2 regions of the Cupriavidus sp. PET2-C1 genome follow, and region 2 is predicted to be linked to the other one. Evidence: riboswitches for the same ligand, from Rfam matches in the RefSeq annotation. Region 2 holds a riboswitch; the other holds the start of a gene.

Region 1 (7,263 bases), on a different replicon from region 2:
CGAGCATTGCCCAGGTGCTGCCGGGCGTTGCGCTGTGGTCGCTCGCTGCGCTGATGATCGTGCTCGCCGTGATGCTCTGCTTTGACCCGCGCGACCTCTGGCGGTACCCGGGGGAGCAAACGCCACGATGACAATCACGACCGCCACGACCGCCACGACCGCCACGACCGCGGCCTCGCTGGGCCTGCTGTCCTGCCACGCCTGCGCCGCGCTCAGCCCGCGCGATCTGGCGGGCGAACCCTGCCCGCGCTGCGGCGCCATCTTGCATCATCGCAAGCCGCAGAGCCTGACCCGCGCCTGGGCCTTCCTGCTGGCGGCCTACATGCTCTATATCCCTGCCAACCTGCTGCCGGTGATGGTGACGCAATCCATCTTCGGCACGCAGCGCGACACCATCTTCTCCGGCGTCATCTATCTGTGGATGTCGGGCGCCAGGCTGCTCGCCATCATCGTACTGATCGCGAGCATCGTCGTGCCGCTCTTGAAGCTGGCAATCCTAACCCTGTTGCTGATCTCCGTGCAATTGGGCTCAGGCTGGCGCATCCACCAGCAGACCCGCCTCTATGGCCTGCTTGAGCTGATTGGACGCTGGTCGATGCTCGACATCTTCGTGGTCGCGCTATTGGCTTCGCTGGTACGGGCCGGGGCGCTGGCGACCATTGTTCCGGGCGGCGGGGCGATTGCCTTCGGCGCCGTGGTAGTGCTCACGATGATGGCTTCACTTAGTTTCGACCCACGCCTGCTGTGGGATTCGCTGGATGCAAGTCATGTCCGACCCTGAGGCATCCGTGCCGCTTCTGCCTTCTTCCACCTTGCCGCCGCCACCACAGCCGCCGATGCCCGGGCCGGAGCGCCGGCAGCGGGGGCGCTGGATACCCTCGCTCGTCTGGCTGGTCCCCATTGCCGCTGCCGTGATCTCGCTGTCGTTGCTGATCCACACCTTGGCCGAGCGCGGCCCAACGGTCACGGTGAGCTTCCGCACGGCCGATGGACTCATCCCCGGCAAGACCCCGGTGCGCTATAAGGCCGTGGATATCGGCCTCGTCAAGTCACTGCGGCTGGCGCCGGACCGCTCGCATGTCGTCGCGACTATCGAGCTGACCAGCGACGCCGAGAGTTTCTCGAGCCAGGACACCCGCTTCTGGGTGGTGCGCCCGAGGATCGCCGGCTCTGGCATCTCGGGCCTGGAGACGCTGGTGTCCGGCTCCTATATCGGCGTGGACGCCGGCAGGTCCGCGGTGCGCGGACGCGCCTTCACCGGGCTGGAAGCACCGCCTGTTGTCACCACCGATGCCTCCGGCACGCAGTTCGTGCTGCGCGCCGCGGACCTTGGCTCGCTCGATATCGGCTCTCCGGTCTACTACCGGCGTGTGCAGGTCGGGCAGGTGGTGGCCTATCGGCTCAATCCCGATGGCCGGGACCTGTCCGTCCGGGTGTTCATCAACAAGCCCTATGACCAGATGGTCACCGTGGATACGCGCTTCTGGCACGCCAGCGGCGTCGATATCAAGCTCGACTCGGGTGGGTTCAAGCTCAACACGCAGTCGCTTGCCACGATGTTGCTCGGTGGCGTTGCCTTCCAGGCGCCGGACGATGCCAAGGCTGCCGCGGTGGCAGGAGAAAACACCCAGTTCATGCTTGCCAGCGACCAGGCCAACGCCTTCAAGGCCGCCGACGAGCTTGCGCCCACGCTGGCCGTGCTCTACTTCGACCAGTCCGTGCGCGGCCTGTCTCCCGGCGCTCCGGTTGATTTTCGCGGCATCGCGGTGGGCCAGGTTCGATCCATCGGGATCGAATACCAGCGCGACAAGAAGGCCTTCCGCATGCCCGTCATCGTGGAGCTATATCCTTCCCGCATTGGCTTATCCGCGCGCGACCTCGCGGATAAGCCCCACGCCAGGGGCATCGCCGATGTGCTGAACAAGCGCGGCCTCCGGGCGCAGCTGCGCACCGGCAACCTGCTGACGGGCCAGGTCTTTGTGGCGTTTGATTTCTTCGCTAACGCGCCACCGGTCAAGCTCAGCCTGGACACCCCCGTGCCCGAGCTCCCCACCATACCCGGGGCATTCGACGAACTGCAGACCAAGTTGGGAGACATCGTCTCCAAGCTGGACAAGGTGCCGTTTGAGCAGATCGGCCAGGACCTCCGGACCACGATGGCGTCACTGGACAAGATGCTGAGCAACGCCGACAAGCTGGTGACCCAGGTCAATGGCGACGTGATGCCGCAAGTCGCCACCGTGCTGCGGGACGCGCACCAGACACTGCAGGCGGCCAATGGCGCGCTCGACGCAAACGCGCCGATGCAGCAAGACGCGCGCCGCATGCTGCAGGAGTTGACGCGCACCGCCATCTCGCTGCGCACCTTGACCGATTATCTGGAAGGGCACCCGGAAGCCGTGGTGCGCGGCAAGACGGGGCAGGAGGCACCATGGTGAGGCGCTTCAATCCGCCGCGGCTGGCCGCGGGCGCGGTGATCGCCTTTGCCGCTGCTGCGCTGGCCGGCTGTGCTTCGCCGCAGGCGCGGTACTACACGTTGTCGCTGCCGGCGGCCACGCCAGCGCCCAGCCAGGCCGCGGCGCCTGTGTGGATCGAAGTGGTGCCCGTTCGCGTGCCGGAGCGCGTCAACCGGGTCAATCTTGTCCTGAGCGACGGCAATGGCAGGCTCAGGCTATTGGCGCAGGATCGCTGGTCGGCATCGCTGCCGGATGAGTTTCGCGACGCGCTGTCCCAGCGATTGCAGGCCAGCCTGGGCGCGGTCGATGCCTACCAGCATGGCAGGTCCGGCGCGGAGCCGCTTTACCGCGTCAGCGCGGAAGTGGTGCAGATCGATGCCCAGATCGACGAACGCGTCAGCGCCATCGTCAACTGGACCGTGCGCCGATTGCCCGATGGCAAGGTGACGGTGGGCCACACACGGGCGGAGTTGGCCGCGCCGGGTGGCGTGGATGGCGTTGTCGCTGGCTATCAGCAGGTCGTGGTCAACGCCGCTGCCGATATCGCGGCGGCTGTGCGCTCGCTACGGCTGTGAGTCTCGCGCGGCGTGGCGTCTGTGGCGCATCGCCTGGTGCCTCAAAATATAGATCAATAAAATTGAACAACTTATCCGACGGATTCATCACATCGACGGCCGGCTCTGCCATAAAGTTCAACCCATGGACGGATCGACGCCAACGACGACGTTCTAAATAATTCAACCATGTAGCCAAGTTGCCAAATAGCCAAGTAGCCAAGGAGAGAGAAATCATGACCAACGCCAAGCTCGAAGTCCTGACCCCGCAAAACAGCCAGCTGATCTTCATCGACCACCAGCCGCAGATGGCCTTCGGCGTGCAGTCGATGGACCGCCAGGCGATGAAAAACAACGCCGTCGGGCTGGCCAAGGCGGCCAGGATCTTCAATATCCCCACCACCATCACCACGGTGGAGAGCGAGTCTTTCTCCGGCTACACCTACCCCGAACTGCTTGACGTATTCCCCGGCCAGCAGACGCTGGAACGCACCTCGATGAACTCGTGGGACGACCAGAAGGTGCGCGACGCGCTGGCCGCCAACGGCCGCAAGAAGATCATCGTGGCCGGCCTGTGGACCGAGGTCTGCAACACCACCTTCGCGCTGTCCGCGATGCACGACAGCGACTACGAGATCTATATGGTGGCCGACGCCTCCGGCGGCACCAGCAAGGAAGCGCACGACTACGCCATGCAGCGCATGGTGCAGGCCGGCGTGGTGCCGGTGACCTGGCAGCAGGTGCTGCTCGAATGGCAGCGCGACTGGGCCCATCGCGACACCTATGACGCCGTGATGAAGCTGGTCAAGGAACACTCGGGCGCCTACGGCATGGGCGTGGACTATGCCTACACCATGGTGCACAAGGCCGCGCAGCGCACCGCCACGCCGCACGAGTCCCTCGCGCCGGTGCCGGCCCGCTGAAATTCGTGGCCTGAACCCGCAGGGAACTTCCCCAGGCAGTCAGACTAGTGCTAAAGTTCCGAGCCATGCCACCTGGTATTACCCGGCGGCATGCAAAGTGATATCGGGAGAGACTGCCTGGCCAAGCGCCGGGCAGCGCCGAAGGAGCAACCGCCCCGGAAACTCTCAGGCAAAAGGACCGGTATCACGTTTGAACTCTGAAGAACCCCGGCGCTCGTCAGCCGGCGGTACCGAAGGAGCAAGCGATCCCCGCCACCCCAAAGTGGCGTATCGTGAATCTCTCAGGTCAAGGACAGAGGGGGCGTCTTTTGCGCATGCCGCGCAAGAGGCTCCCATCCGACGTCCTGGAACCATAGAGATGAAAACAATTGCCGTTATCGGTGGTGGCATCACCGGCGTGACCACTGCCTACGCGCTCGCCAAACGCGGTTTCTCGGTCACCCTGCTCGAAAAGCACCGCTATGCCGCCATGGAAACCTCGTTCGCCAACGGCGGCCAGCTTTCCGCTTCCAACGCCGAAGTCTGGACACACTGGTCCACCATCCTCAAGGGCATCAAGTGGATGCTCAAGAGCGATGCGCCGCTGCTGGTCAACCCGCGCCCGAGCTGGCACAAGCTGTCCTGGTTCGCCGAGTTCATCGCCGCCATTCCCCATTACCGCAAGAACACCATCGAGACCACGCGCCTGGCGATTGCCGCGCGCGACCACCTGTTCTCCTGGGCGGCGGCCGAAGGCATCGATTTCGACCTGAAGAAGGAAGGCATCCTCCATATCTATCGCGACAAGGCGGGTTTCGAGCATGCCGGCAGGGTGTCCAAGCTGCTGGCCGAGGGCGGGCTGGAGCGCCACGCTGTCACGCCGGAAGAAATGCGCGCCATCGAGCCGACCCTGGCCGGGCAGTACTACGGCGGCTATTTCACCCAGAGCGACTCCACTGGCGACATCCACAAGTTCACCAGCGGCATGGCCGCGGCCATCGACCGCCTGGGCGTGCGTTGCCTGTACAACCAGGATGTCCAGTCGGTCAGCACCGATGGCCGGCAGGTCACCATCGTCAGCAGCGACGGCCAGCAGGCCGAATCGCGCATGTTCGACGGCGTGGTCGTCTGTGCCGGCACGGCCAGCCGGGCGCTGGCGGCCAGCCTTGGCGACCGCGTCAACATCTATCCGGTCAAGGGCTATTCGATCACCGTCAACCTGAACGACGCGCAAAGCCAGGCGGCCGCGCCCATCGTGAGCCTGCTCGACGACGAAACCAAGCTGGTCACCAGCCGCCTGGGCGTTGACCGCTTCCGCGTGGCGGGCACGGCGGAGTTCAACGGCTACAACCGCGACATCCGCGCCGACCGCATCCGCCCGCTGGTGGATTGGGTCAACCAGTGCTTCCCCGGCGTCAGCACGCGCAGCGTGGTGCCCTGGGCCGGCCTGCGGCCGATGATGCCTACCATGCTGCCGCGCGTGGGCCGGGGCCGTGCGCCCTGCGTGTTCTACAACACCGGCCACGGTCACCTGGGATGGACGCTGTCGGCGGTCACCGCGGACATGATCGGCGATGTGGTGCAGCAAGCCATGGGCGCCAGGCGTGCGCATGGCGTGCAGGACTCGGTGGCGCTGGTGACTCCGTAACGGGCCGCGTAAGGGGCCGGACGCGTTACGCGCCAAGCGCGGCCATATTCTCCACCCGCAACGTCTGCGGGACCGACAGCGAGATATCGGCCGCGCGCAGCCGCTTCAGTATCTCGAACAGCAGGTCGCTCTTGGTCGCGGTGGCGATCCGCGGGCTGCCGACGTAGCCCGTCACGCTAAGCGTGATTCCGTTCGGCGCCAGCTGGCTGAACGTGACGGATGGCGCGGGCTTGTCGAGGATCGCCTCATTTTCCCGATAGGAGTCGAGCAGCAGTTCGCGCACCTGTTCGGGATCGATGTTCAACGGGAAGGTGAGCAGCAGCGTCGCGACGCCTTGCGTGCTGTTGCTCATCGTTACATTGCGCAGGTTCTGCGAGATCAGCTGCGAGTTGGGCACGATCACGGTCGAGCGGTCGCCCAGCAGGATCTCCGTCGCGCGCACGTTGATGCGCTTGATGTCGCCCTCCACGCCGCCGATGCTTACCATGTCGCCGACCTTCACCGGGCGCTCGGTCAGCAGGATGAGCCCCGACACGAAGTTCTTGACGATCTCCTGCAGGCCGAAGCCAATGCCCACGGACAGCGCGCTGACGATCCAGGCCAGGTTTTCCCATCTGACGCCCAGCAGCGACAGCGTCAGCAATACGATCAGCACATAGCCGATGTTGCTGAACAACGTGATGAGCGATGCGCGCAGGCCCGCCTCCATGCCGAGCTTCGGCAAGAGTTCAGCGTCCAGCCAGCGCCGCACCGAGCGCAGCAGGTAGGTGCCGACCGAGAGCGCGATGACCGCGTTCAGGATGCGGTCGGGCATGATGTTGAGGCTGCGCAGCCGCTCGCCGCCGAGCATCGTCAGCAGGCTGTTGAGCAGGTCGCTCGGCGTGGTGCCGAAGCCGCCGGTCAGCAGCGCGATGACAGCCACCAGGAGCAGCAGGCTGGTGCCGATCCCCGACAGCACCGTTGACGCCTGCGCGAGATGGCTGTCCCCGAGTCCGAACAACTGCTTGATGACCTTGCCGCTTGGATGGTGCGCGCTGAACACGCTTTCGCAGACGTCGCGGGTCAGTTGCGTCAACAGGTACAAGCTGCACAGGACGATGTCGATCCAGACAAGCTCGTAGGTCAGGAAGCGCGCGAACGTGATGTAGCCGATCAGCAGCGCCATCAGCGAGGCGACGACCGTCATCGTGACGCTAGCGTGGATCAGGCCGGCAAAGGTGGAGCGCGCTTCAGGACGCTCGCCCGCCGCGGCGAGCTTCGTGCGCACGCGGTTGGCGCGCAGCAGCGCTGCGCCGATGGTCAGCACCACCACAAGCGACACCAGGCCGCGGCCTAGCAAGGTCACCTGCAAGCTTGTGTCCGCGGTCCGGTTGAGTTGCTCGAGTGTGCCGGCGATCAGCAGCAGGCCCGCGAGGACACTAGGGAAAGGCCGCATCGCCAGCGCGACCTTGTCGGCTAGCGCGGGCACGCGCCATGAGGGATGGCGCGTGCACAGCAATGCCCGTCCCAGGCCCGCGATCAGCGCGCTTGTCAGCGTCAGCTTGCCGAGTTCGCTGATCAGGTCTTGCACCTGAGCTGGCAGTTCGTAGTGCGGGGCGAAAGCAAAACACAGAACCTGTACCGCGATGGCGGTCGCCGCAACCGTCGCGAGTGCCGTTGCAAGCGCGAGTGCGCTGCGCCGCAGCCGGCTCTCGGGCAAGCGC
Region 2 (7,263 bases):
CTCCGGCTGCGCGTGGTGGACACCGACCGCGGCTGCACGCCCGTGGCCGGCGCGCTGGCCAGCATCTGGCATTGCGATGCCGGCGGCAGCTACAGCGGCTACGACCAGGGCAGCATGCCGCCGCCACCTGCGGACGGCCCTGGCCCGGGCCCGGACGGCGGCGGCATGCGCGCCCTGCCCGCCAGCCCCGCCCGCTTCCTGCGCGGCGTGCAACCCACCGGCGCCGATGGCGCCGCGCAGTTCCTGACGATCTACCCGGGCTGGTACGCGCCGCGCGCGGTGCATATCCACTTGAAGATCCATCTCGGCAAGACCGAGGTACTGACCAGCCAGCTGTTCTTTGACGATGCGCTCAGCCGCGAGGTGCATCTCCAGCATGCCGCGTATCGCGCGCGAGGCGCTTCGCCCGTGCAAAACGCGCAGGACGGCATTGCCGGCACGCGCCCCAACCTGCTGCGGGTACGCCGCCTGCGGGACGCGGCCGGCACGCTGGAAGGCGAATTCACCCTGGGCATCGCGCGCGCCTGACGGCCACGGGATCTGGCGGATGGATTCCCTAAAAAAACGCCCCCGTACCCAAGTGCGGAGGCGCTGAACAGGGAAGAAGTCGGGCGTGTTGCCCGGCCACGCCGCTCCGAAGGGACGAAACGGCGCGGCGCCTGGTCCATACGTCGGGCCAGGCACTGGCGATGTTAGACAGACATCGGGCGGGGGTCATGTCCCGCTTGTAGGCCAATGTATCGACTTTGTACGATTGGCACCGGGATGGGGCACGGAACGCCCGCCGAGGCCGGTCATGCCGAGGTCATGCCGAGGTCTTGCCGGGCGTTCCCAGCAAGGCCTTGAGCCCGGCCAGGCGGTCCTTGGGGCTCATGGCGGGCGTCTCGTCCTTGATCGCGGGCGCCTCTTCGAGCTTCATCTCGCCGATAAAGCGCGAGGGCTCGCAAGAGTAGGTATCGCGGGCGCGCTTGCGCTTCTTGCACCAGCTCAGGTGCAGGCTGCGCTGCGCACGCGTGATGCCGACATACATCAGGCGGCGCTCTTCCTCGATCTTTTCGTCGCTCATGTCTTCGTCTTCGCGGCAGTGGGGCAGGATGCCCTCTTCCACGCCGACCAGGAACACGTGCGGGTACTCCAGCCCCTTGGAGGCGTGCAGCGTTGACAGGCGCACCGCGTCGGGATCTTCCTCGCGGCCTTCGAGCATGCTCATCAGGGCCACGGTCTGGGTCAGCTCCAGCAGGTTCTTGCCTTCGTCGCCAAAGCCATCGGCGGTGTCGAAGCCGGTGGCCTCCTCGCCCTCGCCCGAGGCCTCGGGCTTGGTGCCCTTGCGCTTGAGCCAGTCGAGGAATTCCAGCGTGTTGGTCCAGCGCGATTGGGCCTGGCGCTCGTCGAAGGTGTCGTACAGGTAGGCCTCGTAGTGGATGCCTTCCATCATGTCGTCGAGCACCTGGGTGGCGGGATCGCTGGCCGCGCGCCCGGCCAGGCGCACCATGGCCTCGCAGAACACCCGCAGCGGCTCCAGCTGGCGCGGCTGGAGCTTGCCTTCGATGCCGCCCATCATGGCGGCCTCGAACAACGACACCTTGGCCTGGCCGGCGAAGGTGCCCAGCACTTCCAGCGTGGTGTTGCCCACGCCGCGCTTGGGCGTGGTGATGGCGCGGATGAAGGCCGGATCGTCGTCCGGGTTGGCGATCAGGCGCAGGTAGGCGCAGATGTCCTTGATCTCGGCCTTATCAAAAAAGCTCTGCCCGCCCGAGAGCACATAGGGAATGCGCTCGCGGCGCAGGATCTGCTCGAACAGGCGCGCCTGGTGGTTGCCGCGATACAGGATGGCGTAGTCGCGGAATTGCGCGCGCCGCTCGAACTTGTGGGCCGACAAGCGGAACACGACCGACTCCGCCTCGTGCTCCTCATCGTTCATCGGGTTGACGGCAATGGGGTCGCCCATGCCGTGCTCGCTCCACAGCTTCTTGTCGAACAGCTTGGGATTGTTGGAGATGACCGCGTTGGCCGCCTCCAGGATGCGCACGGTGGAGCGGTAGTTCTGCTCCAGCTTGACCACCTTCAGGTCGGGGAAATCGGTCTGCAGCAGCTTGAGGTTGTCCAGCGTGGCGCCGCGCCAGCCGTAGATGGCCTGGTCGTCGTCGCCCACCGCGGTGAAGGCCGGCGCGCGCAGGTGCGAGCCGCCGGCGAGCTGCTTGAGCAGTTGGTACTGGCAGGCGTTGGTGTCCTGGTACTCGTCCACCAGGAAGTAGCGCAGCCGGTTCTGCCAGCGCAGGCGCACCTCTTCGTTGCGCGCGAACAGCTCAGCCGGCAGGCGGATCAGGTCGTCGAAGTCCACCGCCTGGTAGGCATGCAGCGTAGCCACGTAGTTGCGGTAGATCAGCGCCGCCTGGTGATCGTCGGGGTTGTCGGCCTGGGCGATGGCGGTCTCGGGATCGACCATGCCGTTCTTCCACAGCGAGATGGTGCTCTGCACGCTGCGGATCAGCTTCTTGTCGGTGGAGGCGAGCTGCTCCTGCACCATGCCGAAGCAATCGTCCGAGTCCATGATGGAGAAGCGCGGCTTCAAGCCCACGTGCTCGGCCTCGGCGCGCAGGATCTGCACGCCCAGCGAGTGGAAGGTGCTCACCGTGATCTGCTTGATGGGGATGCGCTTGCCCTCGCGCGTGGTCTTGCCTTCCATCAGCTTGGCGATCCGCTCCTGCATCTCCTTGGCGGCCTTGTTGGTGAAGGTCACCGCTGCGATGTGCTTGGGCTGGAAACCCTTGTCCTCGATCAGGTGGGCGATCTTCTGCGTGATCACCCGGGTCTTGCCCGAGCCGGCGCCGGCGAGCACCAGGCAGGGGCCGTCGAGGTAGCGAACGGCTTCGGATTGGGCAGGGTTGAGTCCGTGGGTCATGCGTGGCGGGAAGTGACGGATGTGCAGCGTGGAGGCGCGCGCTGGCTGGGCGGAGGGTGGATGCTAACACGCGGCCGAGGCGCCTTTGCGGCAATGAAAGTGGCTCGGCAGGGAGGAGGTAACACTTCGTAAGGTCCGGATCCATGGGCATGCCGGCACCGTCTAACTTACATGTCCGCACGTGTGCGCTCCGTGCCGGATGCATGTCACGATACATTGGAGCGAATCATGAAAACCCTGCAATCCCTGGGCAAGGTCGCCTTGATCGGTATCGCGGTAGCGAGCATGGCCGGCTGTGCCGACATGACTCCCAAGCAACGTAACACCGCGATCGGCGCCGGCGTGGGCGCGGTCGGCGGCGCGGTGCTGACCGGCGGTGATGCACTGGGCACGCTCGGCGGCGCCGCGGTTGGCGGCGTGATCGGTAACGTCACGACCGACAACCCTCGCAGGAGGTAGGCGAGCCGCCCGGCCCTTGCGCCGTTCCGATGGCGCCGGGGTCGGCGCGGACCGCGTTGACAAAGCCTGGGAGCTCCCGTAAATTGCGCGCATCCGACCGGGAGAGCGCGCAGATCTTGCGCCGCCGAAGGGGTATCACCCGAAAACTCTCAGGCACCATGGACTGGTTGGATCGGCTTGCAACATGCACACGATGCACGCCGTACTCTGGAGAGCGGCACCCGCCACTGATCGATCCGTCGACGGCATTGGTGAGCGTGCCCACCGAAGGGGCGCGCAAGGCTAGGGTTTCCAGCAATTGGGATCCCGCCTTGTAATCTCTCAGGTATCGAGGACAGAGGGGTCATCCGCCGCAGCGGATCTGGCAGCGCTATGGCGCGCCGAATCCTGCGGCGGATGGCCCTTTTTCGTTTTCGAACCGAGATTTGCCTTCCCCCGAGGATTCCATGACGCTCCAGGCCACGCCCCTCAACGCCATCCACCGCGCACTCGGCGCCCGCATGGTCGACTTCGGCGGCTGGGACATGCCGGTCAACTACGGCTCCCAGATCGAGGAACACCATGCCGTGCGCAGCGATGCCGGCATGTTCGACGTCTCCCACATGTGCGTGGTCGACCTCAAGGGCGCCAATGTGCGCCCCTTCCTGCGCGGCCTTCTGGCCAACAACGTCGACAAGCTGCAAACGCCGGGCAAGGCGCTGTACTCCTGCATGCTGGATGAGAAGGGCGGCGTCATCGACGACCTGATCGTCTATTTCTTCGCCGAGGACGACTTCCGCCTGGTGGTCAACGCCGGTACGGCCAATGACGACATCCAGTGGATCGCGGCACGCAATGCCGCCACCGGCAGTGGCGTGGCCATCACCCCACGCCGCGGCGACAACGCGCCCGAAGGCGTGGAGCCGCTGGCTATCGTCGCCGTGCAAGGCCCGAACGCCCGCGCCAAGGTCTGGAGCGCCTTCCCCTCCACGCAACCCAGCGAAGCCCTGAAGCCGTTCAATGCGCTGGTCGTGCAGGATCCCGCGCTGGGCGAAGTCATGGTGGCGCGCACCGGTTACACCGGTGAAGACGGTTTCGAACTGGTGGTGCCCGCTGCGAATGTGGCTGGCCTGTGGGAAAAGCTGGTCGCCGAGGGCGTGCGCCCGGCGGGCCTGGGCGCGCGCGACACGCTGCGCCTGGAGGCCGGCATGAACCTGTACGGCCAGGACATGGATATCCACACCTCGCCGCTCAATGCCGGCCTGGCCTGGACCGTGGACCTGCAAAGCGAACGCGACTTCACCGGCAAGGCGGCCCTGGTCGCCGGCGGCCAGGCCCAGCAGTTCGTCGGGCTGATCCTGCGCGAAAAAGGCGGCGTGCTGCGCGCCCATCAGAAGGTCATCACCCCCGCTGGCGAAGGCGAAATCACCAGCGGCACCTTCAGCCCCTCGCTGTCCCAATCCATCGCTTTTGCCCGCCTGCCGCGCGACGTGGCCATCGGCGCCGAAGTGCAGGTCGAGATCCGCGACCGCAAACTCGCCGCGACTGTGGTTAAACTGCCGTTTGTGCGCAATGGCAAGGCACTCGTGAGCTGAACGCTCGCACCGGTCACAGCGCGCCCGCCGGCGGTTACCCCGTCGAACATCGACACCCCCCGGCTGGCGCTGAATAACAAATTGAATCTGGAGCAATCCCATGAATTTCCCCGCCGACCTGAAATACACCGAGTCCCATGAGTGGGTGCGCGTCGAAGCCGACGGCACGCTGACCATCGGCATCACCGACCACGCGCAGGACGCGCTGGGCGACATCGTCTTCCTGGAACTGCCGGAAGTGGGCAAGTCGGTCGGCGCCGGCGACGCGCTGGCCGTGGTGGAATCGGTCAAGGCCGCATCCGACATCTACGCGCCGGTGGCCGGCGAAGTGATCGCCATCAACGACGCCGCCGCCGCCTCGCCGGAAAGCGTCAATGCCGACGCGTTCGACGCCTGGCTGTTCAAGCTCAAGCCGGCCAACAGCGACGACGTGAACGGCCTGATGTCGGCCGACGCCTATAAGGCCAACGTCGGCGCCTGATGCCAAGTCGTCATTCCCGCGCCACGGGAATGACGGATAAAGACTGCCGCGACGCGGACCGGGCCGACCACCCGCCGCACGCTCCCACGAGATTCTTGCCATGAACGCCCCGCTGCCCATGACCGCCGCCCAAGTTGCCCGGCCCACGCTGGCCGAACTGGAGGCGCGCGACGCCTTCGCCTCCCGCCATATCGGCCCCGACGACGCCGAACAACAGCACATGCTCAAGGTGCTGGGCTATGACAGCCGCGCCGCACTGATCGACGCCGTCATCCCCGCCGCCATCCGCCGCCGCGACGGCATGCCGCTGGGCGAGTTCACCGCGCCGCTGACCGAAGAAGCCGCGCTGGCCAAGCTGCGTGGCCTGGCCAGCAAGAACCGCGTGCTCAAGAGCTTTATCGGCCAGGGCTACTACAACACGCTGACCCCGGGCGTGGTGCTGCGCAACATCTTCGAGAACCCGGCCTGGTACACCGCCTACACGCCCTACCAGCCCGAGATCTCCCAAGGCCGCCTGGAAGCCATGCTGAACTTCCAGCAAATGGTGACCGACCTGACCGGCCTGGACATCGCCAATGCGTCGATGCTGGATGAAGGCACGGCGGCTGCCGAAGCCATGACGCTGCTGCAGCGCGTCAACAAGCACGCCTCCACCACCTTCTATGTCGCGGACGACGTGCTGCCGCAAACGCTGGAAGTGGTACGCACCCGCGCGCTGCCGCTGGGCATCGAAGTCAAGGTTGGCCCCGCTGCCGAAGCGGCCGGCGCCCATGCCTTCGGCGTGCTGCTGCAGTACCCCGGCGTGAACGGCGATGTGGCCGACTACCGCGCCATCGCCGATGCGGTGCACGCTGCCGGCGGCCTCGTGGTGGCTGCCGCCGACCTGCTGGCGCTGACCCTGATCGCCGCGCCCGGCGAGTGGGGCGCCGACGTGGCGGTGGGCAACTCGCAACGCTTTGGCGTGCCGCTCGGCTTTGGCGGCCCGCACGCCGGCTACATGGCGGTCAAGGATGCCTTCAAGCGCTCCATGCCCGGCCGCCTGGTGGGCGTGACCATCGACGCGCAAGGCAACAAGGCATACCGCCTGGCCCTGCAAACGCGCGAGCAGCATATCCGCCGCGAGAAAGCGACGTCGAACATCTGCACGGCACAGGTACTGCTGGCTGTGATGGCCTCGATGTACGCCGTGTACCACGGCCCGCAAGGCCTCAAGCGCATCGCCCAGCGCGTGCACCGCCTGACGGCCACGCTGGCCGGCGGCCTGGAGCAACTGGGCTACGCGCGCACCAACGCCACCTTCTTCGATACGCTGACGGTGGAAACCGGCTTCAATACCGAAGCCCTGCATGCTTCGGCAACCGCGCGGGGCATCAACCTGCGCCACGCCGGCGCCACCCGCATCGGCATCTCGCTGGATGAGACCGCCTCGCGCGAGGACGTCATCGCCCTGCTGGAAATCTTCGCCCACGGCAAGCCGGTGCCCGGCTTCGATGCACTCGAAGCCGCCGCGCTAGATGCGTTCCCGGCCGGCCTGGCGCGCCAGAGCACCTACCTGACGCACCCGGTGTTCAACACGCACCACGCCGAGCACGAAATGCTGCGCTACCTGCGCATGCTGGCCGACAAGGACCTGGCGCTGGACCGCACCATGATCCCGCTGGGCTCGTGCACCATGAAGCTCAACGCCACCAGCGAGATGATCCCGGTGACGTGGCCCGAGTTCAGCAAGATCCACCCGTTCGCGCCGCTGGACCAGACGGTCGGCTACCGCGAGATGATCGACCAGCTCGAAGCCATGCTGTGCGCCGCCACCGGCTACGCCGCGGTCAGCCTGCAGCCCAATGCCG

What was found. A riboswitch is a leader RNA that binds a small molecule or an ion and turns the genes downstream of it on or off. The one in region 2 is predicted to bind glycine.
Region 1: linked by a shared signal. The riboswitch ahead of ACX12D_RS21075 (D-amino acid dehydrogenase) and the one ahead of gcvT (glycine cleavage system aminomethyltransferase GcvT) in region 2 are both predicted to bind glycine.

What each region holds. Positions count from the first base shown of each region.
Region 1 is NZ_CM137260.1:233,877-241,139, forward strand. Features, by position in the region: gene ACX12D_RS21050 (paraquat-inducible protein A) at 1-131, shown strand, start outside; gene ACX12D_RS21055 (paraquat-inducible protein A) at 128-781, shown strand; gene ACX12D_RS21060 (PqiB family protein) at 768-2,438, shown strand; gene ACX12D_RS21065 (PqiC family protein) at 2,432-3,031, shown strand; gene ACX12D_RS21070 (hydrolase) at 3,247-3,933, shown strand; glycine riboswitch at 4,028-4,124, shown strand; gene ACX12D_RS21075 (D-amino acid dehydrogenase) at 4,292-5,560, shown strand; gene ACX12D_RS21080 (DUF3772 domain-containing protein) at 5,586-7,263, opposite strand, start outside.
Region 2 is NZ_CM137259.1:4,194,054-4,201,316, forward strand. Features, by position in the region: gene ACX12D_RS19060 (intradiol ring-cleavage dioxygenase) at 1-528, shown strand, start outside; gene ACX12D_RS19065 (UvrD-helicase domain-containing protein) at 806-2,902, opposite strand; gene ACX12D_RS19070 (glycine zipper 2TM domain-containing protein) at 3,131-3,361, shown strand; glycine riboswitch at 3,450-3,537, shown strand; glycine riboswitch at 3,559-3,709, shown strand; gene gcvT (glycine cleavage system aminomethyltransferase GcvT) at 3,808-4,935, shown strand; gene gcvH (glycine cleavage system protein GcvH) at 5,036-5,416, shown strand; gene gcvP (aminomethyl-transferring glycine dehydrogenase) at 5,517-7,263, shown strand, end outside.